2 regions of the Mesobacillus sp. ABV4_180 genome follow, and region 2 is predicted to be linked to the other one. Evidence: a T-box and tRNA genes for the amino acid it is inferred to sense, from the RefSeq annotation. Region 2 holds a T-box; the other holds one or more tRNA genes.
What was found. The T-box of region 2 lies ahead of proS (proline--tRNA ligase). A T-box ahead of a tRNA ligase gene usually reads a tRNA of that ligase, here a tRNA-Pro.

Region 1 (14,474 bases), 2.1 Mb from region 2:
TTACCGCTATGGAGCCTCCTTACAATGGGATTCAACTGGCCGCGGAATGCATCATAGCAAGTTGCACAGCCAAACCTTCCTACTTTCACAAACTGTGGAAACGTCATGGAACACTGCGGGCATTGAAGGACCTGTTCAGTTTGTAAAGCTTCCTTTTTCTGCTCCGGAAAAGCAGATTCCATATTCAACAATCCGGCAAGCAAGCTATTGATCGAAAAACCAGGTCCGTTGTTCATCATAAACATGTCGCCTTTTTCTTGTGCGCATTTTTCACACAAATGCATTTCCATTTTTTCGCCGTTTGAAAAATTCGTGAAGTGCAGCGTTGCCGGCCTTTGATTACATTCTTGGCAGATCATGCCCTCACCTCTTTATCTACTTTGCTTATTTAAATTTCAACGCCATCAGCATCGCCTTCAACATCCTCGCACGCAACTCATCGCGCTGCGGAAGTTCAATGTACAGGATTGACCTGTCAAGTACACTAAGCATGATCTTCGCTTCCCTGTCCGTGACAACGTCCTCCTCGACAATGCGGTAAATGACATCTTCAGCGCTGCTTTGCGAAATCCGTGTTTGAATCAAAGACAGTAGATCATCAATCAGGTGCGCATGGTCATAAGTCTGGACTTTGATGATACGGATATAACCGCCGCCACCCCGCTTGCTCTCAACAAGATATCCTCGTTCAATCGTGAACCTCGTATTAATGACATAGTTGATCTGGGATGGTACGCATTGAAATTTATCGGCGATTTCACTTCGCTTGATTTCAACGATCTCCTTATCGCTCATTTCCAAAACATGCTTGAGGTAATTTTCAATGATGTCCGATATATTCCTCACTAAACCTCCCCCTATCTGACTTTGACTATATTTGACATTAATTATACAAAAAAATTTTTTTCGATGCAATTAATGCATCCAGAATTATTTTCGCCAAAATTATGTATGCCAAAACATAACAATTAGGGGTGTTGTTGGTTATTATACCCATTTTAATTTAGGTGGAAACTTCTAATGAATTGATGTTAGGTATTTTTTTCATTTGGGCTGGATGACTTATTATATGGGCGAATGTGGTGATTAGTGCCTGGATGCAAGTGGTCGATATATCTGGAATTATGATCGATATATCTTAAAATGTGGTCGATAAAATTATAATTTCGCTGATATAATGCAAAATCTGGTCGATATATTTCATTTATCGCCAATATAAGCAAAGTACGAAACCAAAAGATTGTTTGCATGGAGACGTTTTTATGGTGATTTTCATTTTCTTGATTATTGGTTGGGAGATTAGTTAGAAAAAGTGAGATTCAATTGAGATAGCGCAAAGAATAATATATTCCTGTACTTTTTAAGAGGTTTCGTTTTTCTAATGCAAAAAAAGACACAAAAAAGAACAGCCATTACAGCTGTTCTTTCGTGTGCCCGGCGGCGTCCTACTCTCACAGGGGGAAACCCCCAACTACCATCGGCGCTGAGAAGCTTAACTTCCGTGTTCGGTATGGGAACGGGTGTGACCTTCTCGCCATCGCCACCAGACTATTTGGTTTGAGGTTTTGCTATTTTGCTTCGCAAAAAGCTTTATTCCCTCAAAACTAGATAATGTGTAAGAAGAATTCAAGAAGAACGAATGATCTATTTGGTTAAGTCCTCGAACGATTAGTATCAGTCAGCTCCACACGTCACCGCGCTTCCACCTCTGACCTATCAACCTGATCATCTTTCAGGGTTCTTACTAGCTTGCGCTATGGGAAATCTCATCTTGAGGGGGGCTTCATGCTTAGATGCTTTCAGCACTTATCCCGTCCGCACATAGCTACCCAGCGATGCCTTTGGCAAGACAACTGGTACACCAGCGGTGCGTCCATCCCGGTCCTCTCGTACTAAGGACAGCTCCTCTCAAATTTCCTGCGCCCACGACGGATAGGGACCGAACTGTCTCACGACGTTCTGAACCCAGCTCGCGTACCGCTTTAATGGGCGAACAGCCCAACCCTTGGGACCGACTACAGCCCCAGGATGCGATGAGCCGACATCGAGGTGCCAAACCTCCCCGTCGATGTGGACTCTTGGGGGAGATAAGCCTGTTATCCCCGGGGTAGCTTTTATCCGTTGAGCGATGGCCCTTCCATGCGGAACCACCGGATCACTAAGCCCGACTTTCGTCCCTGCTCGACTTGTAGGTCTCGCAGTCAAGCTCCCTTGTGCCTTTACACTCTGCGAATGATTTCCAACCATTCTGAGGGAACCTTTGGGCGCCTCCGTTACTCTTTAGGAGGCGACCGCCCCAGTCAAACTGCCCACCTGACACTGTCTCCCGCCCCGATCAGGGGCGCGGGTTAGAATTTCAATACAGCCAGGGTAGTATCCCACCGACGCCTCCACCGAAGCTGGCGCTCCGGTTTCTCAGGCTCCTACCTATCCTGTACAAGCTGTACCAAAATTCAATATCAGGCTACAGTAAAGCTCCACGGGGTCTTTCCGTCCTGTCGCGGGTAACCTGCATCTTCACAGGTACTATAATTTCACCGAGTCTCTCGTTGAGACAGTGCCCAGATCGTTACGCCTTTCGTGCGGGTCGGAACTTACCCGACAAGGAATTTCGCTACCTTAGGACCGTTATAGTTACGGCCGCCGTTTACTGGGGCTTCGATTCAGAGCTTCGCGTGAGCTAACCCCTCCTCTTAACCTTCCAGCACCGGGCAGGCGTCAGCCCCTATACTTCGCCTTGCGGCTTCGCAGAGACCTGTGTTTTTGCTAAACAGTCGCCTGGGCCTATTCACTGCGGCTCATCCGGGCTATTCACCCAAATGAGCACCCCTTCTCCCGAAGTTACGGGGTCATTTTGCCGAGTTCCTTAACGAGAGTTCTCTCGCTCACCTTAGGATTCTCTCCTCGCCTACCTGTGTCGGTTTGCGGTACGGGCACCATTTATCTCGCTAGAGGCTTTTCTTGGCAGTGTGGAATCAGGAACTTCGGTACTAAATTTCCCTCGCTGTCACAGCTCAGCCTTCACGCAAGCGGGATTTGCCTCACTTGCAGCCTAACTGCTTAGACGCGCATATCCAACAGCGCGCTTACCCTATCCTCCTGCGTCCCCCCGTCGCTCAAACGATAAAGAGGTGGTACAGGAATATCAACCTGTTGTCCATCGCCTACGCCTTTCGGCCTCGGCTTAGGTCCCGACTAACCCTGAGAGGACGAGCCTTCCTCAGGAAACCTTAGGCATTCGGTGGATGGGATTCTCACCCATCTTTCGCTACTCATACCGGCATTCTCACTTCTAAGCGCTCCACCAGTCCTTACGGTCTAGCTTCAACGCCCTTAGAACGCTCTCCTACCACTGACATCTAAGATGTCAATCCACAGCTTCGGTGATACGTTTAGCCCCGGTACATTTTCGGCGCAGAGTCACTCGACCAGTGAGCTATTACGCACTCTTTAAATGGTGGCTGCTTCTAAGCCAACATCCTGGTTGTCTAAGCAACTCCACATCCTTTTCCACTTAACGTATACTTTGGGACCTTAGCTGGTGGTCTGGGCTGTTTCCCTTTTGACTACGGATCTTATCACTCGCAGTCTGACTCCCACGGATAAGTCTTTGGCATTCGGAGTTTGTCTGAATTCGGTAACCCGATGAGGGCCCCTAGTCCAAACAGTGCTCTACCTCCAAGACTCTTACAACGTGAGGCTAGCCCTAAAGCTATTTCGGAGAGAACCAGCTATCTCCAAGTTCGATTGGAATTTCTCCGCTACCCACACCTCATCCCCGCACTTTTCAACGTGCGTGGGTTCGGGCCTCCAGTTGGTGTTACCCAACCTTCACCCTGGACATGGGTAGATCACCTGGTTTCGGGTCTACGACCACATACTCATTCGCCCTATTCAGACTCGCTTTCGCTGCGGCTCCGTCTCTTCAACTTAACCTTGCATGTAATCGTAACTCGCCGGTTCATTCTACAAAAGGCACGCCATCACCCATGAACGGGCTCTGACTACTTGTAGGCACACGGTTTCAGGATCTCTTTCACTCCCCTTCCGGGGTGCTTTTCACCTTTCCCTCACGGTACTGGTTCACTATCGGTCACTAGGGAGTATTTAGCCTTGGGAGATGGTCCTCCCAGCTTCCGACGGGATTTCTCGTGTCCCGCCGTACTCAGGATCCACTCAGGAGGGAACGAAGTTTCAACTACAGGGTTTTTACCTTCTCTGACGGGCCTTTCCAGACCACTTCATCTACCCCGTTCCTTTGTAACTCCATGTAGAGTGTCCTACAACCCCAAGAGGCAAGCCTCTTGGTTTGGGCTATGTCCCGTTTCGCTCGCCGCTACTCAGGGAATCGCGTTTGCTTTCTCTTCCTCCGGGTACTTAGATGTTTCAGTTCCCCGGGTCTGCCTTCAATACCCTATGTATTCAGGTAAAGATACTGTTCCATTACGAACAGTGGGTTTCCCCATTCGGAAATCTCCGGATCAAAGCTTACTTACAGCTCCCCGAAGCATATCGGTGTTAGTCCCGTCCTTCATCGGCTCCTAGTGCCAAGGCATCCACCGTGCGCCCTTTCTAACTTAACCTAAAAGGTCATTTCTCTAATTGAATAGAGAGAAAACTAAAATGGCGATCACTCGGTTTTTCTTGGTTCTTCTTACTTACGATTATCTAGTTTTCAAGGAACAAAAAAGTCTTGAGGCACTTGCTCCCTCAAAACTAAACAAACAAGCTGGTCAACAGTACGAACCGTAGGTTCGCATTCCGATTGCCCTTAGGCAATATCCTTAGAAAGGAGGTGATCCAGCCGCACCTTCCGATACGGCTACCTTGTTACGACTTCACCCCAATCATCTGTCCCACCTTAGGCGGCTGGCTCCAAAAGGTTACCCCACCGACTTCGGGTGTTACAAACTCTCGTGGTGTGACGGGCGGTGTGTACAAGGCCCGGGAACGTATTCACCGCGGCATGCTGATCCGCGATTACTAGCGATTCCGGCTTCATGCAGGCGAGTTGCAGCCTGCAATCCGAACTGAGAATGGTTTTATGGGATTGGCTCGACCTCGCGGCTTCGCGACCCTTTGTTCCATCCATTGTAGCACGTGTGTAGCCCAGGTCATAAGGGGCATGATGATTTGACGTCATCCCCACCTTCCTCCGGTTTGTCACCGGCAGTCACCTTAGAGTGCCCAACTGAATGCTGGCAACTAAGATCAAGGGTTGCGCTCGTTGCGGGACTTAACCCAACATCTCACGACACGAGCTGACGACAACCATGCACCACCTGTCACTCTGTCCCCCGAAGGGGAACGCCCTATCTCTAGGGTTGTCAGAGGATGTCAAGACCTGGTAAGGTTCTTCGCGTTGCTTCGAATTAAACCACATGCTCCACCGCTTGTGCGGGCCCCCGTCAATTCCTTTGAGTTTCAGCCTTGCGGCCGTACTCCCCAGGCGGAGTGCTTAATGCGTTTGCTGCAGCACTAAAGGGCGGAAACCCTCTAACACTTAGCACTCATCGTTTACGGCGTGGACTACCAGGGTATCTAATCCTGTTCGCTCCCCACGCTTTCGCGCCTCAGCGTCAGTTACAGACCAGAGAGCCGCCTTCGCCACTGGTGTTCCTCCACATCTCTACGCATTTCACCGCTACACGTGGAATTCCGCTCTCCTCTTCTGCACTCAAGTCCCCCAGTTTCCAATGACCCTCCACGGTTGAGCCGTGGGCTTTCACATCAGACTTAAAGGACCGCCTGCGCGCGCTTTACGCCCAATAATTCCGGACAACGCTTGCCACCTACGTATTACCGCGGCTGCTGGCACGTAGTTAGCCGTGGCTTTCTGGTCAGGTACCGTCAAGGTACCGGCAGTTACTCCGATACTTGTTCTTCCCTGACAACAGAGCTTTACGACCCGAAGGCCTTCATCGCTCACGCGGCGTTGCTCCGTCAGACTTTCGTCCATTGCGGAAGATTCCCTACTGCTGCCTCCCGTAGGAGTCTGGGCCGTGTCTCAGTCCCAGTGTGGCCGATCACCCTCTCAGGTCGGCTACGCATCGTCGCCTTGGTGAGCCGTTACCTCACCAACTAGCTAATGCGCCGCGGGCCCATCTGTAAGTGACAGCCGAAACCGTCTTTCAGCTTTCCCTCATGTAAGGGAAAGGATTATCCGGTATTAGCTCCGGTTTCCCGAAGTTATCCCAGTCTTACAGGCAGGTTGCCCACGTGTTACTCACCCGTCCGCCGCTGATCTTCAAAAGCAAGCTAATGAAGATCCGCTCGACTTGCATGTATTAGGCACGCCGCCAGCGTTCGTCCTGAGCCAGGATCAAACTCTCCAAGAAAGAGTTATGAGTTAGCTCATAAAATAAAACGTTGGCTCTTGTCTTCTATAATAGAAGCAAGAATATTATTGTTTGTTGACGCTTGTTTGTTTAGTTTTCAAAGAGCAATTCTTTGACCGTATCAACAGGTCAGCTTTAACATACTAACATGATGAATCAAAAAGGTCAAATGTTTTTTTTGGTGGAGCCTAGCGGGATCGAACCGCTGACCTCCTGCGTGCAAGGCAGGCGCTCTCCCAGCTGAGCTAAGGCCCCATATTAAAGTAAGTGAATGGTCGGGAAGACAGGATTCGAACCTGCGACCCCTTGGTCCCAAACCAAGTGCTCTACCAAGCTGAGCTACTCCCCGATATATTGAGAAAAATAATGGCGCGCCCGAAAGGAGTCGAACCCATAACCTTCTGATCCGTAGTCAGACGCTCTATCCAATTGAGCTACGGGCGCATATTTGTTTTTTTTAGCTAACTTGGTGCCGAGGACCGGAATCGAACCGGTACGGTAGTCACCTACCGCAGGATTTTAAGTCCTGTGCGTCTGCCAGTTCCGCCACCCCGGCTAAAAATGGAGCGGAAGACGGGATTCGAACCCGCGACCCCAACCTTGGCAAGGTTGTATTCTACCACTGAACTACTTCCGCATATTTTATTGATTTGTTTGAAAAAATGGTGCGGGTGAAGGGAGTCGAACCCCCACGCCTTGCGGCGCCAGATCCTAAGTCTGGTGCGTCTGCCAATTCCGCCACACCCGCATATTAATATTAAGTCATTTTCGCCAGCGCGAAAAAACTATGGTGAGCCATGAAGGACTCGAACCTTCGACCCTCTGATTAAAAGTCAGATGCTCTACCGACTGAGCTAATGGCTCGTACAAAGATTAGCTTCGATAAAAAGTTTCTCTGCTCAAAATCCCTCCGGGATTTCTCGCATGCTTCCGCTGATGCTGATCAGAGAAGCAAGAAGCATGGTGCCGGCGAGAGGACTTGAACCCCCAACCTACTGATTACAAGTCAGTTGCTCTACCAATTGAGCTACACCGGCATATAATGTAGAATATTTCACTATCTGAAATTATTATGGTGGAGGATGACGGGATCGAACCGCCGACCCTCTGCTTGTAAGGCAGATGCTCTCCCAGCTGAGCTAATCCTCCATATATATGCCCGGCGGCGTCCTACTCTCACAGGGGGAAACCCCCAACTACCATCGGCGCTGAGAAGCTTAACTTCCGTGTTCGGTATGGGAACGGGTGTGACCTTCTCGCCATCGCCACCAGACTATTTGGTTTGAGGTTTTATTCCCTCAAAACTAGATAATGTTGTAAGAAGAATTCAAGAAGAACGAATGATCTATTTGGTTAAGTCCTCGAACGATTAGTATCAGTCAGCTCCACACGTCACCGCGCTTCCACCTCTGACCTATCAACCTGATCATCTTTCAGGGTTCTTACTAGCTTGCGCTATGGGAAATCTCATCTTGAGGGGGGCTTCATGCTTAGATGCTTTCAGCACTTATCCCGTCCGCACATAGCTACCCAGCGATGCCTTTGGCAAGACAACTGGTACACCAGCGGTGCGTCCATCCCGGTCCTCTCGTACTAAGGACAGCTCCTCTCAAATTTCCTGCGCCCACGACGGATAGGGACCGAACTGTCTCACGACGTTCTGAACCCAGCTCGCGTACCGCTTTAATGGGCGAACAGCCCAACCCTTGGGACCGACTACAGCCCCAGGATGCGATGAGCCGACATCGAGGTGCCAAACCTCCCCGTCGATGTGGACTCTTGGGGGAGATAAGCCTGTTATCCCCGGGGTAGCTTTTATCCGTTGAGCGATGGCCCTTCCATGCGGAACCACCGGATCACTAAGCCCGACTTTCGTCCCTGCTCGACTTGTAGGTCTCGCAGTCAAGCTCCCTTGTGCCTTTACACTCTGCGAATGATTTCCAACCATTCTGAGGGAACCTTTGGGCGCCTCCGTTACTCTTTAGGAGGCGACCGCCCCAGTCAAACTGCCCACCTGACACTGTCTCCCGCCCCGATCAGGGGCGCGGGTTAGAATTTCAATACAGCCAGGGTAGTATCCCACCGACGCCTCCACCGAAGCTGGCGCTCCGGTTTCTCAGGCTCCTACCTATCCTGTACAAGCTGTACCAAAATTCAATATCAGGCTACAGTAAAGCTCCACGGGGTCTTTCCGTCCTGTCGCGGGTAACCTGCATCTTCACAGGTACTATAATTTCACCGAGTCTCTCGTTGAGACAGTGCCCAGATCGTTACGCCTTTCGTGCGGGTCGGAACTTACCCGACAAGGAATTTCGCTACCTTAGGACCGTTATAGTTACGGCCGCCGTTTACTGGGGCTTCGATTCAGAGCTTCGCGTGAGCTAACCCCTCCTCTTAACCTTCCAGCACCGGGCAGGCGTCAGCCCCTATACTTCGCCTTGCGGCTTCGCAGAGACCTGTGTTTTTGCTAAACAGTCGCCTGGGCCTATTCACTGCGGCTCATCCGGGCTATTCACCCAAATGAGCACCCCTTCTCCCGAAGTTACGGGGTCATTTTGCCGAGTTCCTTAACGAGAGTTCTCTCGCTCACCTTAGGATTCTCTCCTCGCCTACCTGTGTCGGTTTGCGGTACGGGCACCATTTATCTCGCTAGAGGCTTTTCTTGGCAGTGTGGAATCAGGAACTTCGGTACTAAATTTCCCTCGCTGTCACAGCTCAGCCTTCACGCAAGCGGGATTTACCTCACTTGCAGCCTAACTGCTTAGACGCGCATATCCAACAGCGCGCTTACCCTATCCTCCTGCGTCCCCCCGTCGCTCAAACGATAAAGAGGTGGTACAGGAATATCAACCTGTTGTCCATCGCCTACGCCTTTCGGCCTCGGCTTAGGTCCCGACTAACCCTGAGAGGACGAGCCTTCCTCAGGAAACCTTAGGCATTCGGTGGATGGGATTCTCACCCATCTTTCGCTACTCATACCGGCATTCTCACTTCTAAGCGCTCCACCAGTCCTTACGGTCTAGCTTCAACGCCCTTAGAACGCTCTCCTACCACTGACATCTAAGATGTCAATCCACAGCTTCGGTGATACGTTTAGCCCCGATACATTTTCGGCGCAGAGTCACTCGACCAGTGAGCTATTACGCACTCTTTAAATGGTGGCTGCTTCTAAGCCAACATCCTGGTTGTCTAAGCAACTCCACATCCTTTTCCACTTAACGTATACTTTGGGACCTTAGCTGGTGGTCTGGGCTGTTTCCCTTTTGACTACGGATCTTATCACTCGCAGTCTGACTCCCACGGATAAGTCTTTGGCATTCGGAGTTTGTCTGAATTCGGTAACCCGATGAGGGCCCCTAGTCCAAACAGTGCTCTACCTCCAAGACTCTTACAACGTGAGGCTAGCCCTAAAGCTATTTCGGAGAGAACCAGCTATCTCCAAGTTCGATTGGAATTTCTCCGCTACCCACACCTCATCCCCGCACTTTTCAACGTGCGTGGGTTCGGGCCTCCAGTTGGTGTTACCCAACCTTCACCCTGGACATGGGTAGATCACCTGGTTTCGGGTCTACGACCACATACTCATTCGCCCTATTCAGACTCGCTTTCGCTGCGGCTCCGTCTCTTCAACTTAACCTTGCATGTAATCGTAACTCGCCGGTTCATTCTACAAAAGGCACGCCATCACCCATGAACGGGCTCTGACTACTTGTAGGCACACGGTTTCAGGATCTCTTTCACTCCCCTTCCGGGGTGCTTTTCACCTTTCCCTCACGGTACTGGTTCACTATCGGTCACTAGGGAGTATTTAGCCTTGGGAGATGGTCCTCCCAGCTTCCGACGGGATTTCTCGTGTCCCGCCGTACTCAGGATCCACTCAGGAGGGAACGAAGTTTCAACTACAGGGTTTTTACCTTCTCTGACGGGCCTTTCCAGACCACTTCATCTACCCCGTTCCTTTGTAACTCCATGTAGAGTGTCCTACAACCCCAAGAGGCAAGCCTCTTGGTTTGGGCTATGTCCCGTTTCGCTCGCCGCTACTCAGGGAATCGCGTTTGCTTTCTCTTCCTCCGGGTACTTAGATGTTTCAGTTCCCCGGGTCTGCCTTCAATACCCTATGTATTCAGGTAAAGATACTGTTCCATTACGAACAGTGGGTTTCCCCATTCGGAAATCTCCGGATCAAAGCTTACTTACAGCTCCCCGAAGCATATCGGTGTTAGTCCCGTCCTTCATCGGCTCCTAGTGCCAAGGCATCCACCGTGCGCCCTTTCTAACTTAACCTAAAAGGTCATTTCTCTAATTGAATAGAGAGAAAACTAAAATGGCGATCACTCGGTTTTTCTTGGTTCTTCTTACTTACGATTATCTAGTTTTCAAGGAACAAAAAAGTCTTGAGGCACTTGCTCCCTCAAAACTAAACAAACAAGCTGGTCAACAGTACGAACCGTAGGTTCGCATTCCGATTGCCCTTAGGCAATATCCTTAGAAAGGAGGTGATCCAGCCGCACCTTCCGATACGGCTACCTTGTTACGACTTCACCCCAATCATCTGTCCCACCTTAGGCGGCTGGCTCCAAAAGGTTACCCCACCGACTTCGGGTGTTACAAACTCTCGTGGTGTGACGGGCGGTGTGTACAAGGCCCGGGAACGTATTCACCGCGGCATGCTGATCCGCGATTACTAGCGATTCCGGCTTCATGCAGGCGAGTTGCAGCCTGCAATCCGAACTGAGAATGGTTTTATGGGATTGGCTCGACCTCGCGGCTTCGCGACCCTTTGTTCCATCCATTGTAGCACGTGTGTAGCCCAGGTCATAAGGGGCATGATGATTTGACGTCATCCCCACCTTCCTCCGGTTTGTCACCGGCAGTCACCTTAGAGTGCCCAACTGAATGCTGGCAACTAAGATCAAGGGTTGCGCTCGTTGCGGGACTTAACCCAACATCTCACGACACGAGCTGACGACAACCATGCACCACCTGTCACTCTGTCCCCCGAAGGGGAACGCCCTATCTCTAGGGTTGTCAGAGGATGTCAAGACCTGGTAAGGTTCTTCGCGTTGCTTCGAATTAAACCACATGCTCCACCGCTTGTGCGGGCCCCCGTCAATTCCTTTGAGTTTCAGCCTTGCGGCCGTACTCCCCAGGCGGAGTGCTTAATGCGTTTGCTGCAGCACTAAAGGGCGGAAACCCTCTAACACTTAGCACTCATCGTTTACGGCGTGGACTACCAGGGTATCTAATCCTGTTCGCTCCCCACGCTTTCGCGCCTCAGCGTCAGTTACAGACCAGAGAGCCGCCTTCGCCACTGGTGTTCCTCCACATCTCTACGCATTTCACCGCTACACGTGGAATTCCGCTCTCCTCTTCTGCACTCAAGTCCCCCAGTTTCCAATGACCCTCCACGGTTGAGCCGTGGGCTTTCACATCAGACTTAAAGGACCGCCTGCGCGCGCTTTACGCCCAATAATTCCGGACAACGCTTGCCACCTACGTATTACCGCGGCTGCTGGCACGTAGTTAGCCGTGGCTTTCTGGTCAGGTACCGTCAAGGTACCGGCAGTTACTCCGATACTTGTTCTTCCCTGACAACAGAGCTTTACGACCCGAAGGCCTTCATCGCTCACGCGGCGTTGCTCCGTCAGACTTTCGTCCATTGCGGAAGATTCCCTACTGCTGCCTCCCGTAGGAGTCTGGGCCGTGTCTCAGTCCCAGTGTGGCCGATCACCCTCTCAGGTCGGCTACGCATCGTCGCCTTGGTGAGCCGTTACCTCACCAACTAGCTAATGCGCCGCGGGCCCATCTGTAAGTGACAGCCGAAACCGTCTTTCAGCTTTCCCTCATGTAAGGGAAAGGATTATCCGGTATTAGCTCCGGTTTCCCGAAGTTATCCCAGTCTTACAGGCAGGTTGCCCACGTGTTACTCACCCGTCCGCCGCTGATCTTCAAAAGCAAGCTAATGAAGATCCGCTCGACTTGCATGTATTAGGCACGCCGCCAGCGTTCGTCCTGAGCCAGGATCAAACTCTCCAAGAAAGAGTTATGAGTTAGCTCATAAAATAAAACGTTGGCTCTTGTCTTCTATAATAGAAGCAAGAATATTATTGTTTGTTGACGCTTGTTTGTTTAGTTTTCAAAGAGCAATTTGTTTTGCTGCTCCGTTAGAAGCAACTCTTATATATTATCAGGTTCAAAACCCGATGTCAATAAGTTTTTTTATTTCTTTGTTGCTGACTAAGTAGCTCGTAGCAACAGATATAAATATAGCATCTTTATATTCCAATAGCAACAGGTTTTTATGAATTTTATTTACGAAAACAAAAGAAAGATAATTCATATTTCTGTGTCCAAATCCGGCGGAGAATAACTATTGTTTTTGATCTGCTTTCTATAAGAATGAATGCTTCCTATCAATTTTTCACCCAATCCTATCCTATTCGGTGAATAATATTAAAGAAGGGCAAAACGGTTTAGCCGCTTTGCCCTTCTCTCTACACTTATATTAACGGTGGCGCATCAATGGGAATAACAGAACATCCCTGATGGATGGTGAATTTGTCAGAAGCATGACCAATCGGTCGATCCCGATACCCAGACCCCCTGTTGGAGGCATTCCGTATTCGAGTGCTTCGATGAAATCATCATCCATTTCGTGTGCTTCATCGTTTCCTTGTTCTTTTTCTTTTAATTGAGCTTCAAAACGCTCTCTTTGGTCGATCGGATCGTTCAGCTCGGTGAATGCATTCGCATGTTCCCTTGCAACGATAAATAATTCGAACCTGTCAGTAAAGCGAGGGTCTTCGTCATTCTTTTTAGCAAGAGGAGAAATATCAACCGGATGGCCGAAGATGAATGTCGGCTGGATCAAGTGCTCTTCTACTTTTTGCTCGAAGAATTCATTGACGATGTGGCCATACTGCATGTGCTCAGTGATTCCTACTCCATGCTCCTTAGCCAGGGCGCGAGCTTCTTCAGTGCTCATTTGCGGCCAGAAGTCGACACCAGTATATTCCTTGATTGCATCTACCATGTGAACTCTCTTCCATTCAGGCTTCAGGTCGATTTCATACTCACCGTACTGGATCGTAGTTCTGCCCAAAACATCCTGAGCGATGTGGGCGACCATGTTTTCAGTAAGAGACATGATATCACGCCAATCCGCGTATGCTTCATAAAGCTCAAGCATTGTAAATTCAGGATTATGTCTTGTGGAAATCCCTTCATTACGGAATACACGGCCGATTTCATATACTTTTTCCAAACCGCCGACGATCAGGCGCTTTAGGTGAAGCTCGATCGCGATTCGCATGTATAACTGCATATCAAGAGCATTATGATGAGTGATGAACGGACGAGCAGATGCTCCACCGGCAATTGAATGCATTAATGGCGTTTCTACTTCCAGGTAGCCCTGTCCATCGAGATAACGGCGCATTGACTGGATGATCCGGCTGCGGTTAATGAAAGTATTCTTGCTCTCGCTGCTTGTGATCAAATCAAGATAACGCTGGCGGTATCGCTGCTCGACATCTTTAAGTCCATGGAACTTTTCAGGAAGCGGACGAAGTGCCTTTGACAAGAACACGAAGTTTTGGGCTTTGATCGATAGCTCGCCCACTTTCGTTTTGAACAGAGTTCCTTCTACACCGATGAGATCTCCAAGGTCAGCTGTATCGAAAACCTCATATTGTTCTTCTCCTACTGCATCCTGGCGAACATAAATCTGGATTTGTCCTTCAAGATCCTGGATGTGCGCGAATCCCGCTTTTCCTTTGCCGCGCTTCGTCATGATCCGTCCTGCTATTTTAACAGAAACATTCTTTGTTTCGATTTCTTCTTTTTCCAATTCACCATATTCGCTGGTCAGTTCTCCAGTCAGGTGAGTCCGTTCGAAACGCTTACCGAATGGATCCATGCCTTTTTCACGCAATGAATTCATCTTTTCCCGTCTGACTCTGAGCTGGTCATTCAATTCTTCATGACTCATGTCGTTTTCACTCCAATATATAAATAAATTTATTATGTAATCCTAAGTATGTTTGGTGGATACTTTTATTATTTTACACAAACTATCGTGTTCAGACATTAAAAATCTCTGAATTACGCTTTTTAGCGCAAAAAAACCGCCAAATA
Region 2 (14,474 bases):
CTCTCAGAAAGTTTTGCCTGGTTAGCACATATCTATCTTTCTCCCATTATGGCGCTAAACTTTATGATGTACCGGGATGAAGCCATGTGGAGCTATCTCATTGCAACAGGTATTTATGCTGCTGCAATTTTCTTCGTCAAACAGGAATGGAAAGTAAAATTCTTATTATATGCAGCTTTCACCACGTTATTCTTAGCAGTTAAAACTGGGATCACTCTTTTTACTGGCGAGGATTTCGGACACTACGCATTCCTGACAGCAAGCATTTTGATTGCCGCAACCTGGTTTATGGTACCTGCTGTCTTTAAGCAAAGATCATTGTATTACCTTGTACCATTTTCACTTTTAGGGGTTGCGAGCTTTCTGGGAGTTTACCCGTATAGTTGGATTCACTTTGGAATTACTATTGCCTACGCAGCCGCCATTTTAATTTTGCTTCACAGAATAAAATGGGACTTACTTTCACTTGTTCCTTTATTGATGGTATTTTACGGCACAATCCAATTCATTTACCAGGCTCAACTTGAAGCACAATGGGACATTGCCATTCTTGCCGGATTCGGGATCGTGCTTACCATCATTGGAATTCGTATTTATCCGAACCTTTGGGAAAAAGGCGGAGCATCTGGAATAAGAGGCCTGGATTCTTTTACAATCGTAGCATTTCTATTCTTTGTTTCAATTGCAACGTTGAATGCCGAAACATACTGGGCACAAATAATCCATGGGCTGCTACTCTCTGCAGGCTTATGGCTGCAGAGAGGAAGGGTTCATGGTAATGGAGTAACAATGCTTTCCTTTATCTCAGGGGCCTACCTGCTTGTCCCTTATTATGCTGGTGTCGAACAGTTCGAGATCCCAGCGTTATGGAAAAGGGAATTATTTGTCCTTCCATTCGTTGCTCTTGTAGTCTTTTTAAGGTACATTTCTAAAGGAAAATGGGATAGGTTCACAGGATATATCCAATGGGGTGTATTGATTATCGTCTCGCTTATCCTCATACAGGATGGCCAGGCCAGCAATACAGTCTATGATGCCTTGATCCTCGGTTCACTTTCGCTGATTTCCATGCTGGCAGGAATGTGGCTGCGATTAAAAGCCTATTTCTTTGTCGGTGCAGGCGTATTGCTTCTAAATGTAGTCATGCAGACCCGGCCATTCTGGGGTAACCTTCCTTGGTGGGGATATTTGTTAGTCGCCGGATCGATTCTGATCAGCGTCGCCAGCTTTAACGAATGGAATAAGCAAAAAGGAGCCAAAGGGGAGAAGACCTTCCTCATAAAAATAATAGAGGATATACGCACAAAACTGAAAAATTGGAGCTAAGTAACGCTGGCAAAGGAATGGAATTGTCCAATCCTTTGCCAGTTTCTTTTTATATAATATTGTATGTTTTTACAGGAGAATCTAGAAAAGAGTAAATCAAGTGCAATTTTGGACAAATTCTGTTACCATCATAAAAATATCATTTCACAACAGCTTAGGAGGTAAAGAAATGAGGGATGTAACTATTTTGGATCTTTTTGAACACCATATTGCCCAGAAATACTTGAAACGATCCGGCATGGCCCATGCAATCGCTGTAGCCTACCATGCTTTCCATCTTGCAAAAGAGCATGAAGTGGACGTGGATATAGCAGCCAAAGCTGGCTTTCTTCATGATATTGGACATTTTACCTGGTATCGCAACGGCAAATGGGATTACGAGCTTTACAGGAAGAACGATATCCATCCAATAAAAGGAGCAGAACGAGCACATAAACTTCTGATCCGGCTAGGTGAAAACCCCGTACAGGCGAAAGCCACTTCACTTGCTATCCTTTTCCACACTGACTCCTTTTTGCCTTCGAATGATATTGTCCGGACACCGCTTCAGCAAGTAGTGAAATGGGCAGATGAAAAAGACGAAGAAGAGGGCGGAAACCACCATTACAGAAAAATTGACAATGAGCGGGCGAGACAAAGCATTATGCGACTCGATAAAATGATTGATGATGAGATCATGAAAAGGGAAGGAAAGTCCCGATTGCCTTCCTAATAAAAGAGTTAAAGGACACCGATCATTTTATCGATGTCCTTTACTGTTAGCAGATTATATTTTAACTCTCAAAAAGTTACTACTCTTAACGAGAACCTGGAAAGACTTTTTCAACCACATCATTAAAATCCTCAGTCAGTCCAACGATAGGCCGTCCGTTTTTAAGCTGTTCACTATAGTCTTTCATACTGACAACAAAGTCAGCATTTGCTGATATATATACTTCGGAAATTTCACCATCAGTCGATTTGATTTGCTCAGAGATTTTATTTTTGACTTCTTCAGGAACAACATTTGTGTTCCTATTCACTAGAACAACAGCAGCATAGGCTTTTCTTTGGACAGTAATGACTGTGGCCTCCTGGACATCCTTTAGCATCTCCACTTGCTTCTCGGCATCCTCGTCTACTCGCATCCGGTAGGTTTGCTCATAGGAGTTGAACCGCTGCTCCTCATGAACATTTTGTATCCGTACCCCATTATCATTTACAGTATTAATTTGCGCTCCTTCATCTGTATAAGTACCGCATCCAGTGAACATAAGGACGGTCATAACCAGAAATAGCAGCTGTATGCTGAATCTTTTCATTGGCATATCCTCCTATCTTTCAAATCGCAAATAGAATGTCCTAAATAAGGAATTTTTATTCAATTTTGCCAAAAGGAGTATGCCGTAAAATCATTTTTCTTTGAATGCAATAAACCTTTTCGATAAAAGCCTAAAAAAAAGACGGCTGCAAAAAATGCTGGCCGTCTTGTGATCATGTTTCAGGATTTATGATATTTCTTTTCTCACGCAGCTTATAAAATTTCCAAACATCCTTAACAATGATTTTTACTACAGAATAAAACGGAATGGCGATGAGAATCCCGATGAAACCATATAATGAACCTGCAGCAATCAGGAGCAGGATTACTGTAATAGGATGGATATTGAGTTTTTTCCCCATAACCTGAGGAGTGACAAGATTTCCTTCAAGCTGCTGTACAATGACAAGGACGATCAGCACCTTGAACATCATCATCGGACTTGTAGCGAGTGCAACAAACAATGCCGGTATTACACCAATAATCGGCCCGAGAAATGGAACGACTGTCAAAAACATTGTGAAGATTGCAAGAATAAGTGCATAGTCTAGTCCAATAATTTTGTAACCAATATACATTAGTATTCCATCCACAATCGCAATAATGAATTGACCGGTTACATAGGTGAAGAGGGTTCGGTCGATATCCTTAAGGATTTTGTTGCCTTCTTGTTCATGTTCATTAGGAATTAGTTTGATCATATACGGCCGGAGTTTTTCTTCGTCCTTTAAAAAGAAGAACACGAGGAACGGAACGACAACCAGGACCGTCGCCACACTTGTCAGCACTGAGAATATCGTCATAATATTCTCTCCCAGATTCTGTGACACCGTACTAAGATAATTCAGAGCTTTTTGTTTGATTTGATCTGCGTTGATGAAACCTATCTTATTCTCATTAATGACCTTTTTTGATTCCTCGGTTATTTCATCCACTTTTCCGGGGAAGTTTTCCGTCAAGCCGCTGATCTGTTCTCCGACAAGGGAGCCGGCAAAATAGAAAAAGGTCGAAAATAAGCCAATAACAATAGCAAAAACAAGCAAAATACTGACGATTTTTGGCATGAAACCTTCAAGCCACCTGACCGGTTTTCTTAAGATATAATAGATAAGCCCTGAAATCAGGACTGGAAAAAATATAGCCATAATGAAGTTTTGCAGCGGCCAGACAAAATAATCGATTTTGCCAAAAAGGAAAATAACAATAAGAACTAATATCGTCCCGGTCGCATATTTAAAAAAAGGTCGATGGATCCACATTTATTTACCCCCTGTGATAATTATTTCTTTCTCTCTAATACTTACCATAAAGAGAAGTCACTTAAACAAACGGGTTGTCATAAATGGGACAGGAAAATCATATAATGTCCTTACTAGGTAGTTTCAAAAGAACAATAGCGGGTAAATATTCTGGTCAACAGAAATAGAATTGTACAGCAATTGCCACTGGTCATCTTCTGTGTAAAGGGGTCTCTGTATGGTTGCAGTCGAGGAGCATCTACTATTTATTAAGGAATTGGGTCGTTTGTTTGATGAGTACTCACAGTGCGAGGATGAAAAATTGAAACGTGAGATTTATAAAGATATTCAGCTTATAGGAGAAGCAATCAAAATTGGCAACTAAATACTTTACAGATTCCAGCAAGCCATTGGACATCTGCTTGCTGTTTTTATTTTATCGTAAAGATAATTAGGAAAATCACAGGCTTCCCTTACATATACATGAAACAAGCATATGAAAGGGGAGGGTTATATGAGAATTGACCTTTCGAAAGAACAATATTTAACGCTGGTAAAATTGATGCAGCTTGGAAACTGGCCGCTAGGGCTTACTGAAGCCGATCAGGAGCTAGTGAGCAAAGCAGAGGATCTGGAACAGTATATTTTTTCACTGGCAAGGGATTTTGAAGCAAGTGAAGAGATTTACTTTGACACCGAAGAAGAATATTACTATCTATCAGAAAGCCTTAAAGAAACGGTAGAGTCTATTATCGACGAATATGAGGAGGATGTCTTCTGGGATCAGCTGACGCATAAGCTTGCGACGATTGATTTGAAACGTGAAGTCAACATCAATGCAACAATCGAAGAAAAAATCAATCGGCTTTTCCAGCTTAAAGCTCGTTACGAAAAATACTTTCTGGAAAACGGGTTGAACAATATTGATTTATTATAAGCAAAAATCCGGCCAAAATAATGGCCGGATTTATTTAATGAAACTTCTTGCTTTTTCAGAAATGAAATCAGCTGCGAAGACAAGGATCAAATAAAGGATCAGCAATAGCGTAATGTCTGTGTAATGGAAAAAGCTCATGCTCAACTTGAATTGCTGGCCAAGACCTCCTGCGCCAACAAAACCTACCACAATTGTCGTCCGCATGATCACTTCCCAGCGGTATAATATATACGTCAAAAAGCGGGGAAGCGCAGCAGGCAGGACACCATACAATAAAATCTGTACTCGGCCAGCTCCACAAGAAGCTAGATTTCGTATCGGCCGGGAATCCAAATCCTCGATTACCTCAGCACAAAGTTTGCCCAATATACCGAAGTTATGAAGTGCAAGCGCAATAGCGCCTGGCAAGATTCCAGGTTTGAATATGAAGATAATGATCATGGCCCAGACAAGCTCTGGTACAGCACGCGAAAAGATATAGCCTCCACGCACAATTCCAAAGGATAACCACCCATACCACTTTTTTGCCAGGGTAATGGATCCGTCCGCTACATTCCTGGCTGCAGGAACAACGGTGATCAGGGCAGCAATCGTTGCAAAACCAGTTGCCATTATACTCATCATCAACGTTTCAATTGTAAGAGAAAAGGCATTTTTCCAGCTTGCAGGATCGAAAAACGCCGGATTTTCTTCAGCAACACCCAAAAGTCCTTTAAAAAATTTGGCTGCAAATAAAAGATTCTGTTCTGTGAAAAGCTCGTACAAACTTGCCCTTTCAAACAAGAAAATCGATATCCATGATCCTGTGGTCAGAATGAGTAATGCATAAATAGAGGCAGTAACAAAGTTTATTCTTATTTTTCGCAGTCCCTTCATTAAACCAGCCTCTTTCTCAATTGATTGCTCCAGGCATCGATCAGGATGACCATAACGATCAAAAAGAACACAAATGTCCAGACTTCATTATAATGCAGGTCATCAAGGCTCAATTGAATCTGATATCCAAGTCCGCCTATTCCGACAAAGCTCATGATAGCTGATGACCGGACTGCACACTCAAATCGGTACATCGCATAACTGATAATGCTTGCTCTGACCATAGGCAGATAACCATACATTAAAGTTTGAAGCCTCGCAGAACCCGCTGCTTCAAGCGCTTTTATTTGTTCTTGCGGAACATCCTCCAGCATATCCGCAAAAATACGTCCGAGGATCCCGCCGTACGGAATCGCCAATGCAAAGATGGCCGCAAAAGGAGAGAGGCCAATCGATGCAACAAAAAGCCATGCCCAAACAAGTTCATGGATTGCTCTCATGAATCCAAGCTGTCCCCTGAAGAACACTTTAACCAGAGCTTTCAATTTTGGATTTGAAGTCAATATTCCTGAGCCAAGAATACCAAAGAAAAAAGCAATCAAAAGGGCCAGACTCATACCTGCTGCAGCATAGGACAGCGTGGTCCAGCTCGCTTCAATAGCCAGCAGCAGGATGTCAGGCGATATAGCTGGTTTAATGAATGCTCCCAGAATCTGTTTTGCGGTTTCAAACCCTCCGCTATGAACCAAATCCCAATTCCATTCTACGGAAAAAAGACTCAATAAAAACACCAGCAAAAGAATCATCGAGAGGATTTTGCGCTTATGGAGTTCTATTTTCAACCGCTTTTTAATCATTTAAAGCTTGCTCCTTTAATCTGTACAAGCTATTGATATGGTCTTCTGTAACTGAAGATGCCGGGAGATCAAAGAAGATCTCCCCATTTTTAAGGGCAATCAGCCGATCAAAATACTTTTTAGCATAATTGACTGAATGCAAACTGGCTATGAGTGTCTGATTTTCATCTGAAGCGATTTTAACCAGCAGCTCAAGGATATCTTCTGCACGTGCGGGATCTAGTGATGCAACCGGCTCATCGGCAAGAACGATTTCCGGACTCTGGACGAGCAGCCTCGCAAGTGCAACGCGCTGTTGTTCTCCACCAGAAAGAGCCGAGGTTCGCTCATATAATTTTTCCTTCAAACCGACTCGATCAAGTGCCTTTAGAGCATAATCCTTATCCTGAGGGATTAGCAAAGATAGGAGGGACTTTGTAAAACTCCATTCCGAAAGCCGTCCCGCAAGGACATTATGGATGACTGGAAGCTCACCAACAAGATCAAACTGTTGGCGGATGATACCGATTTTTTTCGCTCTTTTCTTTTGATCTGATATCCAGGCCAGCTGCTGTCCATCAATCAGAATTTCTCCCCGATCCGGAGTAATTATAGATGCCAACAAATTCAGCAATGTGGTTTTTCCAGCACCGCTCGGACCAATGAGAGCAATCAGTTCACCTTTTTTCACAGAAAAAGAAAGGGAAGATAATGCTATCTTCCGCTCGTAGATTTTTGTTAATTGTTTTAAGCTTATTATTTCGGTCATGAATTCCACCTACTTGATGATCTTAAGTTCTTTAGCGACCTTTTCAATTGCTTCATAATTATCATTCTTCGTCTCAATGAATTTATCAGTTTGCAACAAATTCATAATTTCATTGTCTGCAGATGTCATTGAAAGGATCGCTTCTTTCAATTTGGTTTTCGTTTTTTCATCTACCTTGTTCACAGTCCAGTTATAGTCGTAATACTCAGGAGTTGTGTAAAACACCTTCACTTTCGACTCATCAACCTTGCCTTCCTTAACAGCAGCTTCCCATACAGAAATATTCAATGCTCCTGCCTGGAAAGCTCCGGATTCAACAAGTTTATACGTCTTATCATGTGAACCTGAGTAGTTTGGCTTTCCATCAAGGTCTTTATCCGGGGAAATGCCAGCTTCCATCATGAAGTAGCGAGGCATCAGATGACCAGAAGTAGAGCTTTCACTGCCAAAAGTAAAGGACTTTCCTTTTAAATCTTCAAGACTTTCAATCCCAGCATCTTTTTTAGTGATAAAAACAGATTTGAATTTCTCATCAATTGGTCTCTGGGCAAATGCTTCAGCCTCAGGCACCAGGTTTCTTGCCTGAACACCCGTAAGTCCGCCAAACCATGCAAGATGGATTTCTCCTCGCTCAAAGGCAGTAACAAGGGCAGAATAATCAACAGAAGGGACATACTCAACATTGAACCCCGTTTTCTCTTCTAAGTCTGTTGCAAAATCCTCCATGCTCCTGTTTAAGTCGGCTGCATTTTGGTCAGGGATCGCTCCAATTTTAATCGTTTCAGGATTTGACTCATTTTTCACCTGATCTTCACCATTTCCGGAACATGCTGAAAGAGCTAATATCATAAGTAAACTTAATACTGTAATCAATTTTTTCATTTGCCATCACCCTTATAAATATTTTTTATGGACTGTATAAAATTTATCAATAACTCGAGAATAACTCAATACCTTTCTATAAAAATACCATTTAAAATTCAATCCTTTTAAGGTATAAGTTCTAAGAGATTTTGCAGGAATATATTTTTATACTTTTCCAGCTACAGGAAGTCCAGCGAATTTAATCAAAAAAACCTGTCGACTAATGCCAACAGGTTCAAGAAAATTAATTGGATTTTGAAGCCCAGTCTTCAACATTCCAGACTTTTGTTACCCAGTCTTCATAAAAGTCTGGTTCGTGGCTGACGAGGACGATTGTGCCTTTATAGGCTTTTAATGCACGCTTCAATTCTGCCTTTGCGGTAATATCCAGGTGGTTTGTCGGCTCATCGAAAAGCAGCCAGTTGCTTTCGTGCATGAGCAGTTTGGTAAGGCGGACTTTGGCTTGTTCTCCACCGCTCAACTGGTTAAGCGGGCGGGAAATGTGCTCATTTTTAAGGCCGCTCCTGGCCAGGGCTGCACGGACCTGATGCTGATCCATACCTGGGAACTCTGCCCATACATCCTCAATCGGTGTAATGCTCCCAGCTTTTACTTCCTGTTCAAAGTAGGAAGGATAGAGGAAGTCACCGCGTTCGATTTTCCCGCTTAATGCCGGGATTTTACCAAGCATAGTCTTCAATAGGGTTGATTTACCGACACCATTCATTCCGACAATCGCAATCTTCTCGCCGCGCTCAATCGTGACAGACAATTTCGGCAGCAGCGGGTGAGTATAGCCAATCTCGAAATCCTTTCCTTCAAAAACATAGCGGCTGCTTGCCCTAGATTCCTTGAAATCAAATGTTGGTTTCAATGCTGTTTCAGGGCGATCGATTCTTTCCATACGGTCAAGCTGTTTCTGGCGGCTTTTTGCACGGCCTGTTGTTGAATATCGAGCCTTATTTTTCGCGATAAAATCCTCTTGTTTCTTGATAAAGTCCTGTTGCTTTTCATAAGCGTTGATATGCTGGTTTTTGTTGATTTCTGCCAATTCAAGGAATTTCTCATACGTAGCTGTATATCGAGAAAGCTTTGAAAATTCCAACTGGAAGATTACATTTGATACCTGGTTCATGAATTCAGTATCATGTGAAATCAAAATAAATGCGTATGGATATTCTTTAAGGTACCTTGTCAGCCACTGGATATGCTCAACATCAAGGTAGTTGGTTGGTTCATCAAGCAGGAGAACCTTAGGTTTTTCCAGCAATAGCTTTGCCAGCAAAACCTTAGTCCGCTGGCCGCCGCTCAATGCAGATACATCACGATCTATTCCGATCGCATCAAGCCCAAGGCCTCTTGCTGCTTCTTCGACTTCGATATCAAGTGAGTAAAAACCGCCAGCATCAAGCGCATCCTGTATTTCAGCCATCTGTTCGAGCAATTTTTCAAGCTCTTCAGGTGAGGCATCAGCCATTTTTCCAGTAACTTCATTTAGTTCTTCTTCCTTTTTGAAAAGGGGAAGGAAGGCATCTCGCAACACATCACGGATGGTTTTTCCAGGCGTAAGGACTGTATGCTGGTCCAAATAACCGTACTCAACTCCAGGTGTCCATTCAACTTTCCCGGAATCGTGAATCAGTTGTCCAGTAATGATATTCATCAATGTCGATTTGCCGACACCGTTCGCACCAACCAAACCGACATGGTCTTCAGCCAACAGGCGGAAGGAAACATCTTTAAAAAGGGTACGATCCCCAAAAGTATGGCTCAAGTTTTCTACATTCAATAAACTCATGGTAAAATCCTCGCTTCAATCTATTTTTAAGAGTAATAATAAACAATCACATTCCTTAATCATACTAAATTCTCTGACTTTCGACTAGGTTTTTCTAGACAGGAAGTTATGGAAACAACCAAGCATTAATTTGTGGACATTTACCTATTTTGGTTAACGAAACAGATACCAATGACTTAACAAAAAATTACATACTTAGGTTAAATTTACTGAATTTACAAAATATACAGTTTTTTAATTGATAGAGAGTTTTCACCTCTGATATAGTGATATCCAATACATAGGAGGAGGCAAAAAAATGAAGAAAAAACGAATGTTCTCCAGTTTAATTCTAGCAGGCGCATTATCTCTCTCGTCGATTCCTTTCAATGTCCTTGCCCATGATGAGCTAGGTGATGTCAATCTTGAAAAAGGCGAGAGAACAGGATATAGCAATGTCGCGGTTCCTGTGTTGGAAGGGAGCAAGAACCTTCAGTTTTTACATGAAGCTGCAGCCCCTGAGATGAGGACGGTAAGGGAAGACGGAAAACAAAACAGCTTTGCAGATGTATACGCTCATAAAAGTTATGCTTATATGGGAACGCACACGAGGAACGGAGGCAATGGCGGAGTCCGCGTCTTTGATATGAAGGATCCAGCCAATCCGAAAGAAGTTGCCGTGTTTGCGAATAATGACATTCCTGGAACATGGCAGGAAAAGGTCATTGTGAAAAGTGTAAACACCCCATCCTTCAAGGGTGACCTTGCGGTGGTGAGCGTACAGCAGTTAAACAATAATAGTCCTGAATCCAAGGGTGGATTTTTGCTTTATGATGTCACGAATCCAGTTGAGCCTAAAAAGCTTGGATTCTACGAGGTTACCAAGAAAACGAGAGGGACTCACGAATTATACTTAACTGTTCAGGATAACCGGGCAATCGTACTGGCAGCTAACCCTTATGCCGATTATTACAGCCATGGTGAAGAAAAGGATTTCCAGATTGTTGATGTCAGCAATCCATCAGAACCTCAAAAACTATGGGAATTTGATCCGAGATCACTGGAGGAAGTCCCTGATGATTTCGACGGTTATTACTGGACCGCTCCTGACGGCAAGACACGCCCGGTATTCAACCATAGTACAATGGTTGATGAGACAGGCAAGTACGCATATGTTTCTATGTGGGATTTGGGTACCGTTATTTTTGATATCAGCCATCCTGACAATCCTCAATACCTAGGAAGGACAGAATATGCATCAACACAGCAGGGCTCTGCGCATTCGGCCACGCTTGCAAAAGGCGGTACGGTACTGATTGAGACTCGCGAGGTGTATAATCCAACCAAAGCTGGATATGAGCAGGCTTATGGTTACACAAGGATCTTCGATATCAAGGATAAAACAAAACCTAAGCTGTTAAGTGAATTCAAGACGGATTTAGTTGATAATGTGGAAGATGGAGCTACTTTTGCAAATACTGTCCATGATCCGAAGGTTAGAGGCAACACATTATACTTATCTCATTACGCAGGCGGAGTAAGGGCGGTTGACATTACTAATCCTGAAAAGCCTGTCCAAATCGGACAGTATACACCCGAACAATCTGATATTTGGGGCGTTTTCGTTGACAGGAATTACATTCTCGCTTCAGACATCGGGAAAGGATTAAAAGTTTTATTGAAGAATAATAGTTCCTCTACAACACAGAGCCAGGGACTAAAGTAAAATGATTGAAGTAAAGGCACGCAGATTGCGTGCTTTTACTTTTCCACTATATAGTTTATTGCCATAGAAACAGGGTAAAAGGTAACTGACTAACTAATTTGAGGTGTAAAACATGACAGTTACCAACAGTTATTTGTTTACCAAGGAAGATATGGTCAATCCTGACCTTGTTCCTGAATGGGTGATCAGAGAATATAAAAATTTCAGGGATGTCGTAACGAATAGAGAGTTTCCCTGCTACTTTGGGATGTCTGCCGAGAAAAAAGGGGAACTCCGTTACTCATATATCAGCCGGGACAATTGGGATCAACTGCCTGGCGCGATCGAAGAATTCATTGCATTGTTTGATGATTCAAAGCCTCTGATAAGGCATGGGTTGTTTGTATTCGTCGAACCTGAAATGGAAGAAAAAACAATCGAATATTATCGTGAATACTTTTGGAATGTACTTCAATTCTTGCATGAAAAAGATACACAGCCATGGCCGGCAGATTATCCTAAAGACCCTGACCATCATTTATGGGCATTTTCGTTTGCAGGTGAACCATTCTTTGCCTTCGGTAATGCTCCAGCCTATAAACAGCGAAAGACAAGGGACCTCGGCAATAGTCTCGTTCTTGGCTTCCAGCCGCGAAAAATTTTCGAAGGACTGGAAGGGACATCAAAGGGCGGAATTATGTCACGGGAAAAAGTCAGAGAGCGCGTTGAGAAGTGGGACAACCTTCCAAAGCACCCTAATATAAGCCATTATGGTGATCCCGACCACCGGGAATGGAAAATGTATTTTATCGGCGATGACAGCAAACCCATAGAAGGCCAATGTCCTTTTCATCATAAATAAGACGAAAGGCTAAATTCTTTTAATAGAATTTAGCCTTTTCGGTGTTGAAATAGCCTGAAGATTCAATTATTATAGGAAGATAATAACAATTGATTGGATGGTTCGATGAAGCTTAACAGATTTTCAGTAGCATTTGGCACATTTATTATCATTACTGGTCTGCTTTACTTAACAGGCCACCTACTAAGTATTGATCTTCTTATTTTCCATCAGCAATATAATAAGACTTCATCCGGCTTTACATCCGAATCCAGATCCCTGTTGCCCTTTATCATAGGATTGGGAGCAAGTTATGTTGCTGAAAAAATCTACTTGTCCAGAAATAATGAAATATCAAGTAAAAATTGACATTTCCCTTTTTTCTATATATAATCATCAAAAATATAATGACGCTGACGAGGATCAGTAGAATGTAACCGCCATTCCCAGAGAGGGAGCTGCACGCTGAAAAGCTCCTATTGGCTGCCATTTGAACCTGCCTTCGAGTCCCGGATCGGATTGGTTGAAGATCACGGCGGATCAATTCCGTTATCATGCAGAGTTAAAGCATTGCTTTATGAATTAGGGTGGTACCGCCAGGCCTTGGCCCCTTTTGGGATCAAGGCCTTTTTTGCGTTTAACGATAAAAAGAAAAAATAATGAGGTGCAGAAATGGCTAAGGATTTTGTAAAAGAAATTACATCAATGGAAGAAGACTTTGCACAATGGTATACCGATGTTGTCACTAAGGCTGATTTGATTGATTATTCAAGTGTAAGGGGGTCCATGATCATCCGTCCTTACGGTTACTCACTGTGGGAAAACATCAAGAATGAGCTGGATTACCGCATTAAGGAAACCGGACACGAAAATGTGTATATGCCGCTGTTCATCCCTGAAAGCTTGCTGCAGAAGGAGAAGGATCATATTGAAGGATTTGCTCCCGAAGTGGCGTGGGTCACACATGGCGGATCCGAAGAATTGGCGGAGCGCCTCGTAGTCCGGCCAACATCAGAGGTACTTTTTTGCGAGCATTATAAGAACATCATCCATTCTTATCGCGACCTTCCAAAGCTGTATAACCAGTGGGCGAATGTCGTACGATGGGAAAAGACCACACGCCCGTTCCTGAGAACACTTGAATTTCTTTGGCAGGAAGGGCATACCTGCCATGCGACTGACGAAGAAGCTCTTGAAGAAACAGTGAAAATGCTGAAAGTGTATGCTGTTGTTTGCGAAAACATTCTTGCAATACCGGTCGTTCAGGGACAAAAAACGGATAAAGAGAAGTTCGCAGGTGCAAAGCTAACTTACACGATTGAAAGCTTGATGCACGATGGTAAAGCACTTCAGACAGGGACCTCCCATCACCTTGGTGACGGATTTGCAAGGGCTTTCGGCATACAATACACGGATAAGGATGGCCAGCTTCAGTACGTACAGCAAACTTCATGGGGTTTCACAACGAGAGTAATCGGAGCGATGATCATGGTCCATGGAGATGACCGCGGTTTAGTATTACCACCAAAAGCAGCACCAATCCAGGTGATGATTGTGCCTATCGCCCAGCACAAGGAAGGCGTATTGGATTTTGCATATGATTTAAAAGAAAAATTAAAAGCTATAGCACGTGTCGGCATCGATGCCAGCGATAAAAAACCAGGCTGGAAGTTTAATGAATACGAAATGAAAGGGATTCCTGTCCGGTTGGAGGTAGGGCCAAAAGATATCGAAAAAGGCCAGGTAGTCCTAGCAAGGCGCGATACAGGAGTAAAAACCTTTGTGCCAATTGTCGAACTGGAGACAAAACTCCCTATATTGCTCGATGATATTCAGCGCAGTCTATACGAGAAAGCAAAGGACCACCGCGAAGAAAAAACAAATGCGGCCCTGGATCTAAATGAATTCAAGTCCATCCTTGAGAAGGAAACAGGCTTCATAAAAGCAATGTGGTGCGGGGATAGAGCCTGTGAAGATAAAATCAAAGAAGAAACGTCAGCAACATCACGCTGCATTCCATTCGAACAAGAAAAAACAGGGGAGAAATGCGTTGTCTGTGGCCAAA

Region 1: it has a tRNA-Pro gene. The T-box ahead of proS (proline--tRNA ligase) is inferred to sense a tRNA for this amino acid. The anticodon was not compared.

The regions. Positions count from the first base shown of each region.
Region 1 covers NZ_JBSWTJ010000001.1:190,526-204,999, forward strand. The annotation lists gene ACXAEA_RS01060 (UvrB/UvrC motif-containing protein) at 1-359, opposite strand, end outside; gene ACXAEA_RS01065 (CtsR family transcriptional regulator) at 385-846, opposite strand; rRNA gene rrf (5S ribosomal RNA) at 1,433-1,548, opposite strand; rRNA gene ACXAEA_RS01075 (23S ribosomal RNA) at 1,649-4,583, opposite strand; rRNA gene ACXAEA_RS01080 (16S ribosomal RNA) at 4,789-6,338, opposite strand; tRNA gene ACXAEA_RS01085 (tRNA-Ala) at 6,518-6,593, opposite strand; tRNA gene ACXAEA_RS01090 (tRNA-Pro) at 6,611-6,687, opposite strand; tRNA gene ACXAEA_RS01095 (tRNA-Arg) at 6,706-6,782, opposite strand; tRNA gene ACXAEA_RS01100 (tRNA-Leu) at 6,806-6,894, opposite strand; tRNA gene ACXAEA_RS01105 (tRNA-Gly) at 6,901-6,975, opposite strand; tRNA gene ACXAEA_RS01110 (tRNA-Leu) at 7,002-7,086, opposite strand; tRNA gene ACXAEA_RS01115 (tRNA-Lys) at 7,127-7,202, opposite strand; tRNA gene ACXAEA_RS01120 (tRNA-Thr) at 7,300-7,375, opposite strand; tRNA gene ACXAEA_RS01125 (tRNA-Val) at 7,412-7,487, opposite strand; rRNA gene rrf (5S ribosomal RNA) at 7,496-7,611, opposite strand; rRNA gene ACXAEA_RS01135 (23S ribosomal RNA) at 7,688-10,622, opposite strand; rRNA gene ACXAEA_RS01140 (16S ribosomal RNA) at 10,828-12,377, opposite strand; gene lysS (lysine--tRNA ligase) at 12,844-14,328, opposite strand.
Region 2 covers NZ_JBSWTJ010000001.1:2,263,473-2,277,946, forward strand. The annotation lists gene ACXAEA_RS11570 (hypothetical protein) at 1-1,326, shown strand, start outside; gene ACXAEA_RS11575 (HD domain-containing protein) at 1,496-2,038, shown strand; gene ACXAEA_RS11580 (YhcN/YlaJ family sporulation lipoprotein) at 2,124-2,627, opposite strand; gene ACXAEA_RS11585 (AI-2E family transporter) at 2,800-3,885, opposite strand; gene ACXAEA_RS11590 (hypothetical protein) at 4,103-4,249, shown strand; gene ACXAEA_RS11595 (hypothetical protein) at 4,379-4,801, shown strand; gene ACXAEA_RS11600 (PhnE/PtxC family ABC transporter permease) at 4,832-5,677, opposite strand; gene ACXAEA_RS11605 (PhnE/PtxC family ABC transporter permease) at 5,677-6,474, opposite strand; gene ACXAEA_RS11610 (phosphonate ABC transporter ATP-binding protein) at 6,467-7,222, opposite strand; gene ACXAEA_RS11615 (putative selenate ABC transporter substrate-binding protein) at 7,232-8,104, opposite strand; gene ACXAEA_RS11620 (ABC-F family ATP-binding cassette domain-containing protein) at 8,331-9,884, opposite strand; gene ACXAEA_RS11625 (LVIVD repeat-containing protein) at 10,183-11,589, shown strand; gene ACXAEA_RS11630 (YqcI/YcgG family protein) at 11,702-12,430, shown strand; T-box leader at 12,814-13,024, shown strand; gene proS (proline--tRNA ligase) at 13,082-14,474, shown strand, end outside.